3 regions of the Pseudarthrobacter sp. As-47 genome follow, and region 2 is predicted to be linked to each of the others. Evidence: predicted binding sites of a transcription regulator. Region 2 holds the regulator's gene; each other region holds the start of a gene.

Region 1 (3,988 bases), 1.7 Mb from region 2:
TTCCATGGCGGCGGTCTTGCCACAGACGAGCCGGACAGCCCGCATCTGGGGCTGGACAGGGCAACGGCACGGTTCGTGTTCGGCCACGCCGACCACGACCAGAGCATGGGCCCCGACGCCGTGGCCCGGCTGGGTAAGGCCCTCGACGCGGCCGGCCTTGCGTCATCCAACGAGGTCTACAAGGGCGCATCGCATGGCTACTCGATGGCCGACACCTCTGCCTTCCACGCGAAGGCCACGGAACGGCACTTCCGGGAACTGCGGGCCCTGCTCGACGGGACGCTCAAGGGCGGCGCCTAAGCTGCGTTCGTCACCGCTGCCGCCGGGGCACCGTAGCTCGGTTCGCGCTTCTTCACCCAGCGGATCACCAGCGACGTTACGGGGACCAGGATGAACTCCACCAGGGTCTTGTACACAAAGCCAACCACCACGTAGTTCACAAAGGTCGCGGCGTCGGTTATTCCGATGACCGAGGCGGCGATGCTGCAGAAGATCAGCGTGTCCACGAACTCGCCGGCCACCGAGGAGCCCATGATGCGGGCCCACAGGGACTTCTCGCCGGAGCGTGCCTTCATCCGCACCATGATCCAGGAGTTGATGGTCTGCCCGGCCAGGAACGCCAGCAGCGACGCCAGCACGATCTGCGGGACGGGACCGAGCGCGCCCTCCAGTGCTGCCTGCTTGGACATTCCGAACTCGTCGTCGAATCCGGGCAGGGCGATGATCGCCCAGTAGCAGAGTGATGCGAAGACGGACAGCCCAAAGGTGGTGAGGATGGCTTTGCGTGCCACCCTGAAGCCGTAGACCTCGCTGATGACGTCGCCAAGAATGTACGCCAGCGGGAAGAGGAAGAAGCCGCCGTCGGTGATGATCGGCCCGATGGCCACTCCCTTGGACGCCCCGATGTTGGACAGGATCAGCACCACCGCCATGATGGCCAGCATGATGCCGAAGTACGGGGACCCGATCGAGGCGAACCGTGGGCGGTCCGGAACTGGAGGGTTTTGGGGCATGGTGTGGTGGCCTGAAGCTGGGGTCATGGCGGAGGTCCGTTCGTAGTGGTTCGCTCGGCGCCCGGGGAGCGGGAACACCGGCTGTATTAGCACTGTTCCCCCATTCTCCCACTGTGCGGGAGACTGCCGTGCGGCGGCGTGATGGGCCCAATCTGAACGCGTTCAAATCTGTGGTAGTTTTCTTGAACACGTTCAATTTCGAGGAAAGCCCATGACCGTAAAGAGCGAGCAGACGCGACAGCTGGTGGCCGGCGTCGCACTGCGCATGTTCCGGGAAATCGGCTTCGCCAAGACCACCATGCGGGCCATCGCAGCCGAGGCGGGCGTCTCGGTGGGCAACGCCTACTACTACTTCGCGTCCAAGGACGATCTGGTGCAGGAGCTGTATCTGCAGGTACAGGCTGAGCACGCGGCCAGGGCGGCCGAAGCGCTCAAGGACGCTGCCGACCTCACCAGCCGGCTTAAGGCCACCCTTCACACGGGCCTGGACGCCATGGCCCCCTACCACCGGTTTGGCGGCGACTTCATAGCCACCGCCATCCGCCCGACGTCCCCGGTCAATCCCTTCGCCGCCGGATCAACCGCAGCGCGCGAAGCCTCGCTGGACATCTTCCGCACGGCGGTTGAGGCCGCGAAACCGCCGGCACCGAAAAAGCTCAGGTGCGATCTTCCGGAACTGCTGTGGCTTTTCTACATGGCCGTCACCCTCTTCTGGGTCTACGACACCTCCGATGGGCAGCAGCGGACCAGGCGCCTGGTGGACGGCGCCGTCCCGCTGATCACACGGGGACTCTCGTTGGCCCGGGTTCCCGGTGTGGGCAGGATCCTGGACGACTTCCTGAGCCTGAGCCGCAGCATCCGTGGCTGACGATCGAAACAACACAGTTGGGGGGACCATGAGCGGCACAAGAACGGTGGTACTGGCCGGAGCTTCCGGATTCATCGGCAGGTATTTCCGGGCCCGGTTCGAGAAGGACGGCTGGTCGGTGCGCACCATTGGCCGCAAAGGCGCCAAGGGGTCGCCGTCGGCCACGTGGGATGACGACGACGCCCGCCTGGCCCGGGTGCTGGACGGTGCGGAGCTCCTCGTGAACCTCGCGGGACGCTCCGTCTCCTGCCGCTACAGCGCCCGGAACAAGGCCGCCATACGGGAGTCCCGCGTTTCCACTACAGCGGCACTAGGCCGTGCCGTCGCACTGTGCCGGCAGCCGCCGTCGACCTGGCTCAATGCGAGCACCGGCACCATCTACCGCCATGCCATGGATGGCCCGCAAACCGAACGTGACGGCGAACCGGGCACGGGATTTTCAGTGGACGTTGCCCGCGCGTGGGAAGCCGAACTTGCAGCCGCCGTTACCCCGGGGACGCGTAAGATCCCGTTGCGGATCTCGATCGTCCTGGGCCCCGGAGGAGGAGCACTGCGGCCCTTCGCCACCCTTGCCCGGCTGGGCCTGGGCGGCCGGATGGGCCCCGGCACGCAGAAGTTCAGCTGGATCCATGTGGAGGACCTTTACCGGTGCGTGCGCTTCGTGCATGCCCGGAAGGACCTCAGCGGCCCCGTGAATGTGGCGTCTCCGGATGTGGTGGACAACCGCGAGCTGATGCGCATGGTCCGCCGGGCCTATCGAGCCAGGTTCGGCATCCCCACTCCGGCCTGGCTGCTGCGGCTGGGAGCCATCCTGATCCGGACGGAGGCGGAACTGGTGCTGAAGAGCCGCTGGGTCCAGCCGGAGAAGCTGCTGGACGCGGGCTTCGTCTACAGCCAGCCCGAACTGGGCCGAGCGCTTCAGCAGATCGCCAGGGGCGCATGAGCCGGCCGCGCAGGGTGACTTTCGGCCCCGCCGCGGCCTTGGAACCCTGACCAGCAGCACGGCCACATGCTGTACAGCACCACAAAGCGAGCGTTCGACGCCGGATGGCAGGATGGTGCCATGACTTCCGCTTCCCTTGACGCCCAGTCCCCCGCTGACACTCCCGCCGTCGTCCTGACCATCGCCGGTTCCGAAGCCACTGGCGGCGCCGGCGCCCAGGCCGACCTGAAGACGTTCCAGGAGCTCGGCGTCTTTGGCATCGCCAACCTGACCTGCATCGTCTCGTTCAACCCGAACGACGACTGGAACCACCGCTTTGTCCCGGTGGACCAGCAGGTTATCGCGGACCAGCTGGAGGCGACCACGGCGGCGTACGGTCCGGCCCCGGACGGGCAGTCCGTGCCCGGCCGGCCGGTGCTGGACACCGTCAAGATCGGGATGCTGGGAAGCCCCGCCACCATCGCCACCGTGGCCGATGCCCTGGGCGGAAACCGGTTCGGGAACGTTGTCCTCGACCCGGTCCTGATCTGCAAGGGCCAGGAGCCGGGGCATGCCCTTGATACGGACCAGGCCCTCAAGGCGCAGATCCTGCCGCTGGCCACCTTTGTCACGCCCAACCACTTTGAAGCCGAGTCGCTGTCCGGCCTGGAAATCACCGACGTTGAGTCCCTCAAGGCTGCCGCTATCCGCATCCACGAACTCAGCGGTGCAGCTGTGCTCGCAAAGGGTGGTGTACGGCTGGAAGGCCCGGACGCCGTCGACGTCTTCTACGACGGTGAAACCCTGGAAGTGCTGAGCGCGCCCAAGGTGGGCGAGGTGGCCGTTTCCGGCGCCGGCTGCTCGCTGGCGGCCGCAGTGACTGCCGAACTCGCCAAGGGCGCGTCGCCTCTTGACGCTGCCCGCACCGCCAAGGAGTTTGTCACCGCGGGGATCCGGAACCGCGTGGCCTCCGGCGCCCCGTTTGATGCACTGTGGCAGGGCGGCGCCCGCTAGTTTCGCCGCCCAGCCCCGGACGCTCTCTCACTTAATGCGCGTTTTTCCGGACGCTCTCTCACTTAATGCGCGTTTTTCCGGAACCCTCTTGCACTGCGCGCGAGAGGGTTCCGGCTTTTCCTGCATTAGCTGATAGAGCGTCGACTGGGAGGGGGACGGCGGCGGACCGAT
Region 2 (3,988 bases):
CGGGGGCGGCCACGCTGGTGCTCCTGCTCATGCTGCTGGCGGCAGCGGTCGGTGCGGCGCAGATCGTCCTGGCCCTTGCCATGAAGGACGGAAAGCGCTGGGCCCGCCTGGGCCTCACGGCCCTCACCGGCGCCACCCTGGTCCTGGCCGTGCCCAACGCCATGATGGGCGTGGGCCAGGGCGGCAACTGGGCAACGTTCCTCATCAGCCTGGCGGCAACGGTGCTGCTGTGGCTGCCCAATTCCCAGGCCTTCTTCGCCGCGGCCCGCTCCGGGAATACCTCTTCCGAATGACCCACAAGGCGGCTGCCCGGGGGTACGGTGGACGTAAGTGATGCTGGGGGTAGGGGACAGGACCGATCCCGGCGATTTACCTGGAACCCGACACGCAAAAGGACCGCCCATGAGCACTCCCCCCGTCCCGCCTCCCGTTCCGAACGAACCCGAGCCCGGCTCCGAGTCCGGCAGCCAGGGTCCGCGCTACGGCCAGAATGCACCCCAGTATGGCCAAAACCAGCCCCAGTACGGCCAGCAGTCCGGAACACCGCAGTATGGACAGAACACCCCGCAGTATGGACAGAACACCCCGCAGTACGGCCAGAACCCGCCCCAGTACGGCCAGTCGGGCGCACCCCAGTACGGGCAGAACGCCCCGCAGTACGGCCAGAACCCGCCGGCAGCCCCCGGCTACGGCCAGCAGCCGTACGGACAGTCCCCCTATGCGCAGTATCCGTCGGAGCAGCCCCAGCCGTCCGGCAGCACGGGTGTTCCCCAGATGGTCAACATCTCCTTCTGGCTGCTGATTGCCTCCGCCGCGATCTTTGTGATTTCGATGCTGACCGGCCTGACCACGCTGGATGATCCCATGTTCCGCGACGCCTTCGAAACCCAGATCGAGGGCAGCGGCGCCGGTGTCACCTACGAGGATATGAAGGGCGTCATCGCCGGAACCCTGGTGGTGTTCGCCATCATCGGCCTCGCCCTGTACCTGCTGGTGGCGTTCTTCGTCCGTAAGGGCAAGAACTGGGCGCGGATCCTGGGCACGGTCTTCGCGGCACTGTCCATCTTCGGCCTCTTCGGCCCGCCCAGCTTCGCAACCCTCGGCACCCTGCTGGGGATCGCGGCCATCGTGCTGCTCTACCTGCCGGCCTCGGCTCCGTATTTCCGGCGCCAGCAGCCGTTCGCCAACCCGTACGGCGGCAATATGGGGAACCCATACGGCCGGTAACTCCACGCACCACCCACCCTTCGGGCGTGGGCCCCGGAACCAGCAAGCACCGCTGACGGAGACTAGGCGGTCTGCCCCGGGGCCTGCGCCCGTTGTGCGTGATAGGCCAGGATCTGCAGCTCGGTTGCCATGTCCACCTTGCGGAGGTTAACGCCCTCCGGCACCTGGAGCATGATGGGGGCGAAACTCAGGACGCTGCGGACCCCGGCCGCCACCACGCGGTCGCAGATGCCCTGGGCCACGGAAGCGGGCAACGCAAGGACCACCATGTTGGCCCCGGTGCGGTGCAGCACGGTTTCCAGGTCCGCCACGTCGCTGACGCGCAGCCAGCCGACCTCGTTGCCCACCACCATCTGGTCCGCGTCAAAGATGGCCACGACGTCGAAACCCCGGGATTCGAAGCCGCCGTACCGTGCAAGGGCCTTGCCCAGGTTGCCGGCACCGACGATGGCAACTTTCCAGTCGTGGGTGAGTCCCAGGGCAGCGGCGATGTGCCGGCTGAGGTACTGGACCTCGTAGCCCACACCGCGGGTGCCGTAGGAGCCCACGTGGGAGAGGTCCTTGCGGAGCGTAGCGGAGCTGACGCCGGAGGCCTCGGCAAGGGATTCGGAGGAGACCCGCTCCACGCCCTCGGCCAGGAGGGTATTGAGGGCACGCAGGTAGAGGGTCAGCCGGGCCACTGCAGCGGGCGGAATCTGTTTGGCTGCCGTGCCCGCAGCTCCCGGCAGGTCCGGGACAGCCTGGGGGGTTGAATCCAGCGAAGCCACCAGCCCCTCCCTCGCATCGCGTTGTGACTCCACTCTAGGGCCCAACCGGCAATGCCATCAAAGCAGGTGCCGCCGATGCAGGGGACACTGAAGACCTCTCCACCACGGTACTGCTCCCCTACTGTGCCAGGGCCCGCTGGAGCACGCGTGCCAGCCGGGCTTCGTCGATTTTCCAAAAATCGCGCTGCACGCCATCCACCAGCACCACCGGGATTTCTTCCGCGTAGCGCTCACGGAGTTCCGGCTGGTTGTCCACCAACTCCTCGCTCCACCCAAGTCCCAACGAGGCTGTAACCCTGCTGACGGCGTCGCGCGCGTCTTCGCAGAGGTGGCAGTCTGCCTTGGTGATCAGGACAACGCGGGGTGAGGCCATGCGTTAACCGTAGACCCGTTCCCCCGGGTCCGGCGACGCCGGGCAAGGGGGAACAAGGCTAAACGGGGATTGAACAGCGGATTGACTAGACTCGACTGCATGCCCGAGGAGAAGTACGTCGCCGTAGTCACCAAACCGGTTGCTGCGCCGCAACCGGGCGAGGCGGCGTTCTTCGATGTGGACAACACCCTGATGCGCGGTGCCAGCCTCTTCCACGTTGCCCGCAAGATGCACCAGCGCGGGGCGTTCACCATGGCCCAGGCGGCCGGGTTCGCGTGGAAGCAGTTCAAGTTCGTGGCCCGCGGCGAAAACATGGACGATGTCCACGCCGTCCGCGACTCCGCACTGACGCTGGCGGCCGGCATCACGGTTGATGACATCAAGGCGCTCGGCGAAGAGGTCTACGACGAGATGATCGCCTCCCGCATCTGGCCGGGCGCCAAAGCGCTGGCGGAGCAGCACCTGCGCGTGGGCCGCCGGGTGTGGCTGGTGACCGCCACCCCCATCGAAGTGGCCACGGTGATCTCTACCCGGCTGGGACTGACCGGGGCGCTGGGGACGGTGGGGGAAATTTCCGAGGGCATGTACACCGGCCGCCTGGTGGGTGACATCCTGCACGGCTCGGCCAAGGCTGTGGCCGTCCAGGCCATTGCGGACGCCGAGGAGCTGGACCTCAAGCGCTGCTGGGCGTACAGCGACTCCTATAACGACATTCCGCTGCTGACCCTTGTGGGCCATCCGGTGGCCATCAACCCGGATGCCCGCCTGCGCCGGCACGCCCGCGACAACAACTGGCCGGTCTACGATTTCCGGTCAGGCCGGCGCGCGGCCACGTTCGGCCTCAAAGCCGCGACGGCCGGCGGCGCCGTCTACGGGCTCTGGAAGGGATTTGCCCGCATCCGGGGCCCGCGCATCTAGGTCGCAGCAGATGTCCTTATGAGCCTTGTTAACGACATGTGCTGCTACCTGGTTGGGGACAGCACAAGAAAATGCCCGCCGCCTCGGAAGGCGACGGGCATTTCCTGCGCTGTTCGAAGTATCTCTACTTCTTGTTGCGGCGCTGGTGACGGGTCTTGCGAAGCAGCTTGCGGTGCTTCTTCTTGGCCATACGCTTGCGACGCTTCTTAATAACTGAACCCACGTAAGTTCCTTACAAACTAGATGCAGTACCTGTCTGATGGAAATTGTTCGTGGACAGAGCTACGAACTGAACAACTGACAGATTCTTACAATGACGTAAAACGTTCCTTAACAGGGTACCGCTTCCGGAAGGCGGCTACGGACAGCTGCTCAGGCTGTCTCGGAGTGGCCGTCCACCACAGCACCTTTGAGGTACTGCTCAACGGCCTGTTCCGGAACCCGGTAGGAGCGGCCGAAGCGCACTGCCGGCATTTCGCCGGAGTGCACCAGCCGGTACACGGTCATTTTGGAGACGCGCATGACCTGGGCTACTTCAGCCACGGTCAGGAACTTCGCGTTGGAGAAGTTCTGTTCTGCCGACATTTCCCTATTTTCCTTTGCTGACGGATGGACAACAGTGACCCCAGGTACGTGCCAATGCGGTGTTCCGATGCTGAGCCATCCACCAACCACCTATCTAGATACTCTAGATGTTCGTGTG
Region 3 (3,988 bases), 950 kb from region 2:
TTCCAGAACGAGGCGAGGCGGCCGACGTCGGGCAGTGCTGTCCCCATGGACAGGCGGTAGGCGGGCACGCTGTCACCAAAACGGATCACGCCCCAGAGTGCGGAAACCACCAGCACGGACGCGTCCGCCTTGCGGCGCTGCGCAGCCGTGAGGGTCTTGTAGCCCAGGGCGTCATAAAGCACCCCCGAATAGATCCGGTGGGCGGGCGCCGCCGGTTCGGCATGAAGCCGCGTGTTGCGGTCGACGTCGTCCTTGAGCGATGCGCCCACACCCAGCAGCGCGAGGGCGTCCTCGTGCGCGCTCACCGTTCCCAGCGCATCCAGCACTTTGGCGCGGCAGGCGTTCAACTCCGGGAAGCTCAGGGAAGGCCAGTCGACGGCGGATCCGCGGACGGCGGGTGTCTTGCCTTCGGAAGGGGGAAGCAGAATCAGCACCGTCCGATCCTACCGGCGGCGGGAAAAGGCAAGGCCACCGGTAGACTGGGGGTTGGATGGGTTGACCAGGCGGCCGCGCGTCACGCAAGTGGCTCGAGGAACGTCCGGGCTCCGCAGGGCAGGGTGGTGGGTAACGCCCACTCGGGGTAACCCGCAGGCCAGTGCCACAGAGAACAGACCGCCTGGGTCGCGCCGGTTTGAAAGCGGCACGAACCAGGTAAGGGTGAAACGGTGGTGTAAGAGACCACCAGCTTCCCGGGTGACCGGGAAGGCTAGGTAAACCCCACCCGGAGCAAGGCCAGACAGGACACGTTTGAGGGCTGCCCGCCCGAGTGTCCGGGTAGGCCGCTGGAGGGCGCCGGCAACGGCGTTCGTAGATGGATGGCCGCTACTCCCGTGCCGGTAACGGAACGGAAGCACAGAACCCGGCGTATCGGTCAACCCATCCATCCACACTGGTTTGACCTTGGACGATGTGTTGGGGATGCTGAACCGTGCCTGCAAATTATGACCCGCAAGACAGCCCCGGCGCTGCTGCTAGGCAGCAAGTCCCCGGACGCAGCCAACAGGCTGTTGCCTTGGCCGGCTTCTTTTCGCTCTCCCTGGCCGCGTGGGCCGCGGCGTCGGTCCCCATCATCCTGCATTCCAGCGGCTGGTTCGCGGAGTCGGCCAAGGCCCCCTGGATGCCGCCCGGCTGGATGTTCAGGAGCATGTGGATGCTGCTGTACGCCGCGGTTGCGGTGGCCGCCTGGCTGGTCTGGCGCAAGGGAGCCCTTACCGGAGGCACCCTGGCCGGCTACCTCAGCCATTTGGTGCTCAACGCCGCATGGCCGCTGGCCTTTTTCGGCCTCTTTCCCGTGTTTGGCCGTGCGTCCCTTTGGGCGGCTTTCGTGGTGATTGCGGCCCTGGGAGTTTCTGTTACCTTCCTTATCCTGCGCTTCGGTCCGGTCAGCGCCGCAGCGGGCCTGCTGATGCTTCCCTACCTGTCCTGGGTGGTTTTTTCCTCCAGCCTCAATCTGTATTCGGCCATCCACAACTGATCTCCTGCCGCAACGGCTTCCCCTGTGAGTGATTTCACTCAATCAGGGCCGATTTACGGAGGCCAGCCAATTTAGAATGGATCCGGACGCAGGAGTTCTTCCGCCGGAGTTGCGTTCGCAGCCGGCGGTTTTTCTTTGCGTGTGATCCAGGCGCCCGGGGGCCGACCCCCGCGGGCACAGGGTCCCCTGCACGACATGTGGTGGCCAACAACCGTGTACGAGGACGTACACGGCTGAACCGAGGAAGGTATTTCTGTGAGCCAGACGTCAGATTCTTGTCTTGATACGTGGATGGGCCGCGAGGCCCTCGCTGAGGCCATGATTCCGGTGATCGGCCGGCTGTACCGCGAAAACAACGTGGTCACCAGCATCCACGGCCGGAGTTTGATCAACAAGTCCACCATGAACATCCTCAAAGCGCACCGCTTTGCGCGCCGCATGAGCAAGGACGAACTGCTGCTGGAGGAGACCGCCCCGCTCCTGAACACCCTGGCCAACCTGGAGCTCGGCGCGGCAGCGATCGACATCGCAAGGCTGAACCAGAAGTTCAAGGAAGAGGGCAACGGCGTCACCCTTGAAGAATTCCTCCGGGCTGAACTGGCCGACGTCGTAGGCAAACGCGGCGGCGATGACCGCACCAGCACCGATGTGGTGCTTTACGGCTTCGGCCGGATCGGCCGGCTCCTGGCCCGCCTCCTAATCGAAAAGGCCGGCGGCGGACACGGCCTCCGGCTTCGCGCCATCGTCGTGCGCAAGGGCTCGGACAACGACCTCTCCAAGCGCGCCAGCCTGCTGCGCCGCGACTCCGTGCATGGTTCCTTCGAAGGCACCATCCGGATTGACGAGGAAGCCAACACCATCACGGCCAACGGCGTCCAGGTGCAGGTCATCTACTCGGACAACCCGGCCACCATCGACTACACCGCTTACGGCATCAGCAACGCCCTGGTGGTGGACAACACGGGACGGTGGCGTGACGCGGAAGGGCTCTCCCAGCACCTGCAGAGCAAGGGCGTCGCACGGGTGCTCCTGACTGCCCCCGGCAAGGGCGACCTGAAGAACATCGTGCATGGCATCAACCAGGGCACCATCGAGGACACGGACAAGATTGTGTCCGCAGCGTCCTGCACCACCAACGCCATCACGCCGGTGCTCAAGGCCATCAACGACAAGTTCGGCGTGGTCCACGGGCACGTGGAGACCGTCCACTCCTTCACCAATGACCAGAACCTGATCGACAACTTCCACAAGGGCGACCGCCGCGGCCGGTCGGCGGCACTGAACATGGTGATCACGGAGACCGGCGCCGCCAAGGCCGTGGCCAAGGCGCTCCCCGAACTGCTTGGCAAACTGACCGGCAGCTCCATCCGCGTTCCCACCCCGGACGTGTCCCTGGCCATCCTGAACCTGAGCCTGGAGAACGGGACCACCAAGGACGAGGTTAACAACTACCTGCGGGAGATGTCCCTGCACTCTGACCTGCGCAAGCAGATCGACTACATCGACTCACCCGAAGTGGTGTCCACCGACTTCGTCGGTTCCCGCCGCGCGGGCATCGTTGACGGCCTTGCCACGATCTCCAACGAGAAGAACCTCGTGCTCTACGTCTGGTACGACAACGAGTTCGGATACAGCTGCCAGGTGGTCCGCGTCATGGAGGAGATGGCCGGCGTGAACCCGCCGTCATTCCCGGCAAAGGAATCTGCAGCAGCCCTCGCAGCGATCGCCGTTTAGGCTTCCGCCCAGGGTCTCCCGATTTCCCGGCTGATGGTGCTGGAATCAGCCGGGAAACGGGACCACACTGGTGGAATGGAAAATGATTCGACGCTCCAGCACGAAACAACCCTTGAGCACGCCCTCGACGTGGCCAAAGCCAATCACAAGGAGGCTGTCCGGCTGCTTGAGGGCGCCCGCGCCGCACACAAAACGGGCGACGTCGGAGAGGACCGGGTACGCCAGCTCGAAGGGCTGCTGGCTATCGCCGAGGAAGACCTCCGAAGGGTGATGCGGGAGCAATAACCCCGCCGGTGAGGCCTTCCACTCTCCCTCCACACTGTGGATATCATCGGGGGTGGCCGGACAGGTGTCCTAGGCTCGTCTGGTGCAGGAGACTACCGGAAGTCCAGGAACCACATGACCGTGAGCTGGTCATCCTACCGACGGGCGCGCCGGCGTTCACGCCAGGCGTGGGGAATCCTGGGGGCAGCTGCAATGGCGGCTCTGGCGGCCTTGTCCTGGTTCTTCACCGCAGGACAGTTTGCCGCAGCGGAGCCTGCGGTCTCCGGGCCCACTGAAGCTCCCGTTTTTGATCCCGCATGGATGAAGCCTGTTGAGGCTGTGCACCCGGTGCCCACAGGTTCTGCCCTCGCCGCACTGGACGGACTGGCCGTCAAGGGACGCGCCGCGGCGTCAGACTACAGCCGGGACGCCTTTGGCCAGGCCTGGCAGGACGTGGACCGGAACGGCTGCGATACCCGCAACGACATCCTGCGCCGCGACCTCACCGCCGTAATG

What was found. The regulator Rex, encoded in region 2, represses fermentation and respiration genes when NADH is low (regulators of the CRP and FNR family bind a similar motif). The targets are predictions, from matches to a motif close to CTTGTGAANNNNTTCACAAG.
Region 1: AC4BCK_RS03585 (queuosine precursor transporter) is a predicted target of Rex. The motif match lies at 1,163-1,182, and genes of this name have one in related genera.
Region 3: AC4BCK_RS11960 (glyceraldehyde-3-phosphate dehydrogenase) is a predicted target of Rex. The motif match lies at 1,496-1,515, and genes of this name have one in related genera.

What each region holds. Positions count from the first base shown of each region.
Region 1 covers NZ_CM177088.1:739,158-743,145, reverse strand. Annotated here, with positions in the region: gene AC4BCK_RS03590 (dienelactone hydrolase family protein) at 1-300, shown strand, start outside; gene AC4BCK_RS03585 (queuosine precursor transporter) at 297-1,040, opposite strand; gene AC4BCK_RS03580 (TetR/AcrR family transcriptional regulator) at 1,225-1,881, shown strand; gene AC4BCK_RS03575 (TIGR01777 family oxidoreductase) at 1,910-2,824, shown strand; gene AC4BCK_RS03570 (hydroxymethylpyrimidine/phosphomethylpyrimidine kinase) at 2,945-3,817, shown strand.
Region 2 covers NZ_CM177088.1:3,532,030-3,536,017, forward strand. Annotated here, with positions in the region: gene AC4BCK_RS16405 (hypothetical protein) at 1-293, shown strand, start outside; gene AC4BCK_RS16410 (heme-copper oxidase family protein) at 403-1,227, shown strand; gene AC4BCK_RS16415 (redox-sensing transcriptional repressor Rex) at 1,290-1,994, opposite strand; gene AC4BCK_RS16420 (glutaredoxin family protein) at 2,113-2,367, opposite strand; gene AC4BCK_RS16425 (HAD family hydrolase) at 2,467-3,285, shown strand; gene AC4BCK_RS16430 (30S ribosomal protein bS22) at 3,410-3,508, opposite strand; gene AC4BCK_RS16435 (helix-turn-helix domain-containing protein) at 3,658-3,870, opposite strand.
Region 3 covers NZ_CM177088.1:2,584,464-2,588,451, reverse strand. Annotated here, with positions in the region: gene AC4BCK_RS11975 (YaaA family protein) at 1-434, opposite strand, end outside; RNA gene rnpB (RNase P RNA component class A) at 492-883, shown strand; gene AC4BCK_RS11965 (TspO/MBR family protein) at 1,013-1,474, shown strand; gene AC4BCK_RS11960 (glyceraldehyde-3-phosphate dehydrogenase) at 1,766-3,208, shown strand; gene AC4BCK_RS11955 (hypothetical protein) at 3,284-3,493, shown strand; gene AC4BCK_RS11950 (HNH endonuclease family protein) at 3,608-3,988, shown strand, end outside.